3 regions of the Paenibacillus sp. V4I5 genome follow, and region 2 is predicted to be linked to each of the others. Evidence: riboswitches for the same ligand, from Rfam matches in the RefSeq annotation. Region 2 holds a riboswitch; each other region holds the start of a gene.
The links. Region 2 has a riboswitch for cyclic di-GMP ahead of QFZ78_RS23595 (OmpL47-type beta-barrel domain-containing protein). Riboswitches for the same ligand answer to the same signal wherever they lie in the genome.
Positions count from the first base shown of each region.

Region 1: another riboswitch for cyclic di-GMP. It lies ahead of QFZ78_RS10250 (hypothetical protein); the one in region 2 lies ahead of QFZ78_RS23595 (OmpL47-type beta-barrel domain-containing protein).
Region 3: another riboswitch for cyclic di-GMP. It lies ahead of QFZ78_RS14055 (hypothetical protein); the one in region 2 lies ahead of QFZ78_RS23595 (OmpL47-type beta-barrel domain-containing protein).

Region 1 is NZ_JAUSZB010000002.1:1,769,767-1,773,049, forward strand. Features, by position in the region: gene QFZ78_RS10245 (GDYXXLXY domain-containing protein) at 1-1,388, opposite strand, end outside; gene QFZ78_RS10250 (hypothetical protein) at 1,556-1,906, opposite strand; cyclic di-GMP riboswitch class I at 1,943-2,037, opposite strand; gene QFZ78_RS10255 (ABC transporter ATP-binding protein) at 2,394-3,283, opposite strand, start outside.
Region 2 is NZ_JAUSZB010000002.1:4,728,046-4,731,328, reverse strand. Features, by position in the region: gene QFZ78_RS23595 (OmpL47-type beta-barrel domain-containing protein) at 1-1,838, opposite strand, end outside; cyclic di-GMP riboswitch class I at 1,929-2,021, opposite strand; gene fliT (flagellar protein FliT) at 2,206-2,577, opposite strand; gene fliS (flagellar export chaperone FliS) at 2,592-2,966, opposite strand; gene fliD (flagellar filament capping protein FliD) at 2,998-3,283, opposite strand, start outside.
Region 3 is NZ_JAUSZB010000002.1:2,668,405-2,671,687, forward strand. Features, by position in the region: gene gloA2 (SMU1112c/YaeR family gloxylase I-like metalloprotein) at 1-244, opposite strand, end outside; gene QFZ78_RS14050 (DHH family phosphoesterase) at 321-1,235, opposite strand; gene QFZ78_RS14055 (hypothetical protein) at 1,368-1,673, opposite strand; cyclic di-GMP riboswitch class I at 1,776-1,870, opposite strand; gene QFZ78_RS14060 (MDR family MFS transporter) at 1,982-3,205, opposite strand.

The DNA of each region.
Region 1 (3,283 bases), 3.0 Mb from region 2:
CTGACTCCCGCATTTGCTATAACCTGACCAAAGGCAAACATAAGGAATAATAAGCTGGTAAGCACTGTAAGGACTATAATGCCGCTATCGATCCAATTGATTAGTACGAACGCAGCAATTATGACGGCAGCAAGAAAGAAGAATATGCGATGTACCAAACCAGTAATGTAGATAAAAGCTGCAACCGTAAGAGCAAGGAAAACCAAGAGAATAGGAACATTTTCCGTAAAAACAGCCGCTCCCGCGCCAAGCAGCAGTCCACTAATGAGAATCGTGTATCGCACTAATGCATTTAGTTTTTTCGCTATGATCATCGCAATGACAGTGACAAAACCAAAACCTATCAATACATTCTCCGGTTCATCAAATCCTAGTACAACTGTAACGATCCCAATGATCGTCAAGCTTCCCAGAATCGAACCAATAATGATGACTGATACAGTGAGAACACGGACGACCCATTTGGTAAAATCGCCATCCGGCTTTGCTTGATCCGAAGCTTCTAGATCTGAGTGATTTTCCGGATCCAAATGCTTGGATGCAGGATTCCAAGAACGAATAAAGTTCATGAAATTTACATTCGCAAAGATGAACAAGATAATAAACAACAAGCTGGCAATGAAAAACAACTCGTTATAATGCTGGATAATAAGCTCGATATATTTGACGGTCACCGAGATCGATACCCACAAACCCGCAAACAATAGATAAGCTTTGTTCCTCGTCTTGTGTGTATAGTAAATCGCTATCGCAAGTACTAGGACGAGAGGTAAGTTCATAAAGACACCGTACTTTTCGTACTCTTGTGAATTGGAAGCCACGACTAAAACAGCCATCCCAACTTGAAAAGAGATCCATTTGAGAAAAGACGATTGCAAAAGCCCCTGCTCGGTCAGAACATACAAGATGCCATTCGCAATGGAGATTCCGAGCCAGATGGCAATTTGGATGATTTCCGCATCTGAACTCCCTCCCCAACGTCCAAAGAAATAAATCCCATAAGCGAGATGGCCCAAAATATAGGCCAGTGCATAGTAGGGCTGCCATCTAGTTAATAGGGCAAGTAAAAATGCCGGAATGAACCATACGGCGAACAAGCTGTAACTGTCAGCATGAGAATTGTAGGTTTGCCCAATGAGCCCAACACCTACACCGAAGGATATACAGCTCGCAAACAGGCTAAGTTTACTTAGAAACTGCCTGCCATTTTGGCGAGAAAGCCATACTGATAAGCCGTAAAAGCCCATAATGAGCACAAAGATAGGAATGAATTTCTCCCAGCGGTTTAATTTCTCCCAATTCGTAGCAAAAAAATATACAATGGCGGTTAGTAGAGCACTAGCTCCCAATACATAGCCTAGTTGAATCGTAACAAATTTAGATTTCATGATGATATTCCTCCTCTCGCTTACTTCTTATTGTACTAGAGATGTTCAGTTTGAGAAGTACTATCTATTCCTAGTACCAGATCATTAGCCTATGGATGACAAGACTTTAAAATAACAAAAAAGCCAGCACTAGGCTGGCAAGTATCGAATGAAGAAAGCCGTTATATTCAATCTGTATTCTTAAACTTTTGAACAGAACTTTGCAGTACAACAGCCATATCAGATAGTTGGCGAATCGCTGAGGTTATTTCCTGAATGGAAGCACTTTGCTCTTGAGCCGCCGCCGCCACTTCCTCGTAGCCTGCAGATTGTTCCTCAGTAATTCCAGAGATTTTCTGCATGGCGTTAGAAATAGTCTCAAAGGATCTTTCCGCTCTCTCTAATGTATGGATCAAGTGGTCTGTCCGATTGGAGAAAACAGAAATTCCATTAAAAATAACTTTAAAACTTTCATACGTATCGTTAATCCAGCTTTGACCTTGTTCAACGGCTTGATTTCCTTGAACAATGCTCTCCATGACAAGAATGCTGTCATTTTGGGTACTGGAAACGAGCTCGGTGATTGAGCTTGCGGCTTTCGTGGATTGCTCCGCCAGTAGTCCCTCTAGCTTTGCGTCCCTATTTTTCAATAGGTTTGCCATTATAAAGTTGTAGGTGAAAATTCCCATCTTCGACAATAATCGACAACAAAACTTTACAATTTTATACATTAGTATAGTATAGTAATATAAATAAAACAACACAATTTTCCAGTATTGTTTGTAAAGATAGTATATTGTAACTATATTGCTTTTTTAACATTTTCCCTAACCAAAGGTAAAATAGGATCAAAACTCTCTCTCAAGACAGATATACCAATCCATTTATGCAATACAACGATAGAAACTTTTAGAGTCTTTCTAGGACTTTTATCACGCATATAAAATGAAGAAAAGCTTCGTCACGATTTCCTAACAAGGAGTCGGACAAAGCTTATTTTCACACCTCAGTTGCGGTGCATGTCTGCTATGAAATCGTTTGCGCAGCATCCATATTCCCCTGTGAATGCAGATATAATTGCTCGTAATAGCCACGAAGCGCAAGTAATTGAGCATGGTTCCCTTCTTCAACAATTTTCCCCTGACTCATTACAATGATGCGGTTAGCATGCATAATGGTCGAGATGCGATGCGCGATAACAAGTGTCGTTCTTCCCTCAGCAACGACCTGCAGCGCGGATTGAATCAACTGCTCCGTTTGTGAATCCAAATTCGCTGTAGCTTCATCTAGAATTAGTACTTTCGGCTGGAATACGATAATTCGCGCGAACGAGATCAGCTGTCTCTCTCCTGCGGAAAGCCCGCTTCCTCTCTCGGATATGCGTGTCTCATAACCATCCTTCATTCGTGAAATGAGAATGTCTGCCCCAACCATCCGGCATGCCTCTATAACTTCCTCACGCGTTATGGTTTCATCGAACATCCGGACATTGTCCAGAATACTGCCTGCGTATAAGTACGGTTCCTGCTGCACAAGTCCAACCATACGATGGAGTACGGCCTGCGGGATATCACGAAGATCCGTGCCATCAATGCGGATACTTCCCTCCTGCACATCATAAAAGCGGCAAAGCAGACTAATCAGCGAGCTCTTACCAGCACCCGTCGTCCCCACAATACCAATCAATTCGCCGGGTTCAATATGAAGCTCTAGATCCTCAATAACAGTTGTATCCTTCAAATAACCAAAATGCACATGGTTGAAATGAATGTCCCCTTTCACGTCGGGCAACGAGGGCGGCGACACGCCTTCCTTATCCCTTACTTCCGGTTGAATGGAGAAGATATTCCAAATTCGATTGACAGACACCGTCGTAGATTGAAGGGTATTCCACTGCTGAGTAATGTTATTAATCG
Region 2 (3,283 bases):
GACTTCCTAAGAACCTTTTGATTATCTATGAGTTCATATACATTGTAGCTTGTTGCATTTGTTGCAGCTGTCCAAGTAAGAACAATGTCATTCCCTTTTTGAATCTTATACGCAAGATTAGTTGGAGGCACTATGATCGGATAAACGACGGTAAAGGATACCTGAGTGCCCTCTGCTGATTCACCGAAACGGCTTGATACCGAGTGAACCTCATATTTGTATTCCCCTGCAGGCATATTCGTGTGTGTCACGGTTGTCCCTGTTACTGTGCTCTTTAAAATTCGTTGTCCATCTACAACCTGATACACTTTATAGCTGTTCGCATTGGTTGCAGTTGCCCATGTCAATACGATGTCATTCCCATTTTGAATCTTATATGCAAAATTATCCGGCCGTAGCATTGGCACATCTGCTAGTGTAAATGAGACCACGCTACCTTCCACAGACTCACCAAAACGACTTGAGACGGAATGAACTTCATAATTATAATCCCCACTAGCCATCTTGGTGTATGTTACAGTCGTTCCTGTCACTGTACTCATTAAGACAGGTTGTCCATCAACGATTTGATATACTTTATAGCTATTAGCGTAAACTGCACTATTCCATGTTAATACGATATCGTTAAGGTTTTGAACTTTATATGTAAGATTACCAGGACTCGCCATCACAACAGCTTCTAATGGAACGGATACCAGACGCCCTTCGGCTGATTCACCGAATCGTGTTGAAAAGGAATGAATCTCATACGTATAATTCCCCGCTGGCATGTTCGTATAAGAAACAGTTGTTCCTGTTACTGTACTCTTCAACTCGGGCTTACCATCAACGATCTGGTACACTTTATAGGAATTAGCATTCGTAGCGCTTGTCCATGTTAGAACGATATCGTTGCCGTTTTGAATCTTGGATGTAAAGCTGTTAGGAGGCAGCATAGTTACCTCACCAACGGTTACGCTTATGCTACTGCTTTGTGTTGATTCGCCAAATCGATCACTGTAAGAACGAACTTCATAGCTGTAATCCCCGGATTCCATGCCGGTGTACTTTACATTTGTTCCGCTTACCGTGCTTTTAAGAACTAGTACAGCATCAATGATTTGAAATACTTTGTAATTCGTTGCGTATGGTACGGCACTCCAACTTAGATTAATATCATTAAAGTTTGTAACTGTAGATATTAGATTGCTTGGTGCCGTCATAACTGGATGAACCAGTTCAATTTGTTTTGTTGTAGATATAGATGATTCACCATACATGGAGTTAGCAGATGTTACTGCAAATGTATAGGTACCTGCAGTTGCATTAGTAATTGTATATGTACGTCCTGTTGTAGAAGTGACTAACGTCTGCTGACCGTTTCCATCAACATTGTAAAGCTTGTAAGATTGCGCGTGCTGGGAAGCTCCCCAATTTACCACGATATCATTTCCTTTTTGGACAGCAGCAGTTAACGTTGTCGGTGCCAGCATATCCGGATAGTCGATCGAAACGGTTATCGGTGCACTCGGTCCAGATTCTCCATCCGAGCTCAATGTTGATACAACATAACGGTACGAACCTTCTGAGAGGTCATTCCTCATATAGGTTGCACCAGTTACTGTGCCAAGCAGCATCAGCTGTCCTTCCGTTATTTCATAAAGATTGTAACCTGTCGCCCCGTATACCGGATCCCATGTAATCTTCACATCATCCGGGCTCAAAGCAGTGTAAGCTAGATTACTTGGCGGCAAGATTGAACTATTTGCTGCAAATGCACTGGCCGTCGAAAATAGTAATTGGAAAATGAGTAGAAATGATATCAATACCGACAACTTACTTTTCATTTTATTCGACATCGTTTTGTCCTACCTTTCGATTTGCATGGGTATTTAAGCCTAATAAAAAAGAACCTTTACAAGGTTCATAGAGGATCTTCTATGATTCCTTGTGGCAACCGGCTGCCATCCACGTTAACGAAACTGTGGTTAAGGCCCATAGCTTTGCGTATCATGGTTTCCCATGATTTGCCTTTATCACTGGGATATTGAGACTAGTACAATACTATACCTATCTCTATAATAGTACTTTTATGCTAGTAGTGTGAATAGGTATATATACCTATATCGGGATAATATGTCGAGAAAGATAGTTTGTCGCCGACTCTATACGGATAAACAAAAAAACCTCATGCCGCGGCAAAAGGTTTGAGAAGGGAATAATCAACTATTTCTTTTTATCAAAAAAAGCACCATACGGAGAAGACGAAGCACCATATCCTCCATACTGTTTATTAACAGCTTTACTAATTTTAATATTAGCTAGTTGGGATTCTAATTTTTTCATCTCCCGATCCATAATCGGGACTATCTTCTTATCAAATTCATAGGCAGGCTGAAGATAGGTTTGTTTTTGAGCTTCTGTTAAAGATACCCCTTCTGCAAACAGTCCTGATAACTGATCAATTATTACTTGTCTTTGATCCAAGAGCTCTATCCATTCCTCTGGTTCACTCTCTTCGTCTAGAACTCTCTCCTCCAAGGAAATAGTAAGCTTAAGTAAGTCGCTTAGCAAGGAATCCAGAGAAATAATATTCATTTATTCCTCTCCTTCTACACTCGTTGTTTGGACATAATCATAGCTTCCTTCCACGTATCACGAAACTGCGCGAATAAGTCTTCTATTTCGTCTAAAATAGACCCATCTTTATTGATGTTCGACTCAATCATTCGACGATTCATGTAATCATACATCATAAGAAGTTGTTCCGATATCGGGTAGGAACGATCTAACGTAATAACCAATTCACTGATAATATCCTGCACCCGAAGATTGAATTCGTTAGCTTTATCCAATTTTTTTTCTTGAAGAGCCAACTTTGTCTGTTTAATAAACTTAATTGCACCATTAAAGAGCAAAAGAGTTAGTTCTCCAGGAGTCGCTGTAGTCGCTTGATTGTTTTGATATTTCTGCGCTGCAGTAATCATGATTAATAGCTCCCTTTAATTCTTAGTTTGTTCAGCCAGATTGTTGTGCTAACCAACTGCTTTGGGAGTTAGCTTTACTCATCGCCGTTTCCATTGCACTAAACTGTTTCCAGTAGCGGTCTTCGATGTTTTTGAGGCGGGTTTCCCATTTATTTATGTCAATACCGATTCTTTTTAGATCTTTACCGATCGTACTGCTTTCTGAAAGAGAAACAGAGCTTCCTGCTTTTTCGGTGAGTTTACTCATGGAAGTATTAAGTTGATCATACAGCCGTTGCGCTAACCCGCTCTCATTAAATTTGGTAGTAGCATCTGTT
Region 3 (3,283 bases), 2.1 Mb from region 2:
CAAAAGCCAGATGCCTAAGACCCCTTGCCTCAGGCTGGTTAATTCGCAGCGGAGGATTCGGAAATGAAAACAACTCGATCTGCTGCTCGGTCTTCCCGATGCGTAGATCCAACTTATAGGAGTCACGTTCTGCACGATATGTTTCGTGTATGACTGTTAATCCAAGTAAGTCGACATAGAAGTGTTTCGATCGCTCATAATTGGAGCTGATGATCGCCACATGATGAATTTGTTCTAACTCCACTCCATTGCCCCCTGTCCCCATTTCGTGAAAAACCGCTTTCCGGGAACTCCCCATCCTGCGGTCCGTTTCACTTATTTTATCCGTCTGTTCTCATCGTTTCAACAATTTTCTTCAAAACTTCCTCAGCGTGCACATAGTCAACTTGGCAAGTACCAGCTGCACGATGACCGCCTCCACCATTTTGGAGCATCAAATTGCCAATATTCGTTTTGGACGAGCGATTCACAATGCTGTGACCACAAGCAAAGACGCAGTTTTGTTTATTTCGGCCATCGACGACCCAAATCGAGATATTTTGCTCCGGATAAAGGGCATACACCATGAAACGGTTCCCTGGATAGATGGTTTCCACATCACGAAGGTCGGTAATAATAACATTGCCTTCCGTCCGCGTATAGGTTTGAAGCATATCACGATATAAGGCATCTAACTCAAAATATCGCGAAACACGCTCTTTCACATCTGGTAATTCCATAATCTCATGAACGGACATCGTTGCACAGTGCTCCACAAGATCTTCCATCAATTGATAATTACTAATCCGATAATCGCGATAACGGCCTAAACCCGTTCGAGCATCCATGATAAAAGATAATAAATCCCATCCGCTTGGGTTCAAAATATCTTCTTTGCTGAACTGCGCCGAATCCGCTTTATCTACCCCACGCATAATATCATCGATATCACCGAAGGTCTCAGGCCCTCCATAGTAATCATAAACAACACGTGCCGCACTTGGCGCGATACGGGTTTCCCCTTTGAATTCAATCTTTTCGCCCATCCGCTCAAGTTCACTGGAATGATGATCGAACCACAAGCCACAACCCGCTACATAAGGGACATTGGCCAAAATATCGTTTTCCGAAACCTCTATCAAACCGTCCTGCATATCTTTGGGATGGACGAATTTCATTTCATCCACCATGTTTAACTTTTTGAAAAGCATCGCGCATACTAATCCGTCAAAATCCGAACGAGTGATTAATCTCATGCTATGTATCCCCCTAAAAATAGTTCCAAAGCACTACTAAAACCTACAATCATTATATCAGTTTTTGTCAATTTGTGACAATCATTTTGTCTTTATAAATCCCTTACAGCTGGTAATAAAAAAACGGTACGCCTAGATAGGCTGTACCGTTCTTAATTTGGATGATAAACATTGATAAAGCCTTGTCAAAAATGCTTCAATTTGCGACATCGGCGGCATTTTCACAGAAAGTTTAACCTCGCCCTTCCAGTAGAAAATCAAGATGCTATTGTTTCTCCCGTGAAACATTTCAACATCCCAACAATTTTCATTTAATGCGTATTCTTCCCGATTAATCATGAGCTTTGGTCCATCCGAGGAAGGCACCAAACGGGCAACATGATTACCACATAGCGAGGTCACTTTTTGTTCTTCTTGTTGTATTCCTTCTGATTGCATGCTGCTGGATCCTCCTTTTATTTTTACATGAATTTGTTATGACAGAGAAAAACCCCACCATAGTGAACCGATCGGAGGGGTTCTGATGTTGATACCCAATCGTTCGGCGGCTGGCTGGCTGCGAGTCCGGTTTGCAGGACAAGGAAGCCCCTTTAGCTTTGCGTCACTGGCTTTCGCCAGCTTTGCCTTTGTCGAGATGTCTTGCTACATATCTGAAGAACTAAGAGTAATAAATATGTACACTCTCAAGGATACGGGAAGTCGTTTTGAAATCGAATAGTTCCTAAGAACTAATTTTGCATTATTTTTCAAAAAAATTCTTTTTTCGACGTATTTTTCGCCATCATTTGACGAATTGAGCCTCTCCAGTAGAAAATGGATCCCGTAATTGTAAGAACAGCCATAAGAACATATAACGTATCTCCACCATAAGAAACGAGCAAGAACCCACCTACCCAGGGTCCAATAAAGTGGCCTATGTTCGTTAATGTTTGAGCGCCAAAATAGGTGCCACGCATATGCTCGGGAGCTAATTTGTCAATCAACATATTAGCAGCGGGGTAATTTAGAATCTCGCCAAGGGTGAAAATACCCATCGAAATAATTAGCCATACCAGCGAGTGGGAAAATGCAAAGCCGACATCCCCTAACGCAAACATTAGGTTGCCAATTACAATTGCAGCGACTGGCGTGTACTTTTCGGCCAACCGAGTAAGTGGAATCTGCATGACAATGACCACAATCGCATTCACACTCATCAAGATCGCAAACATTTTCACGCCATCGACAAAACTCTGCTCCAAATATTGCGAAAGTGTCACCATCACCTGGGAGTATCCGATAGCTCCAATAATGCCACCAAAGATATACAAGCGAAAAGTCATATCACTGCGAATCACTCGCACAGCAGAACCGAAAGTAACCGAAGATTTCTTCTCACCCTCGATTTTCTTGATGCCAAAAGCGATGAGCAGTGCGTAAAGAGTGACCGCATAAATAAAATAAATGATTCCTGTGATGAGAAAAGGCAGCGCACCGTTCATCGTAGCGAAAAAGGCACCCAAAAGTGGCCCGACTGCAACACCAAGATTAATAGCCATATACCGCATCGAAAATACTTTAAGTCGCTTAGCAGGTTCTGTGAGATCTGCCATCAACGCCTGCGACACGGGCTCATAAAAGGATCGGCACAAGCCGTTCAGCATATTGAGCAGCATAAACAGAATTGGTAATTTAACCATGCCGAAGCCTAAGAACACGAACGCCCAGCCGAAAAGCGCCGCCAGCATGATAATGCGCCTTCCGAATCGGTCCGATAAGGTGCCCCCAATAAAACCGCCTACGGTCCCAGCCAAAGAACCCATCCCAATGACAATTCCGATCATCACCGCACTCATCGACGTATGTCTGGCTAAATAAATCGCGAGAAACGGCAAACTCATAGAGGACGCGGCCCTAGCCATAACGGTTCCAAGTATTAACGTATGTACAATGGGATGATAAGAATTTAGAAAACCACGCAATCGATTCATTAGAGATGACTCCTATCGCTGTTTAATTTACCGAAGGTCAAAGAAATCGACACCGAATTCCAATTATACACGAAAAAT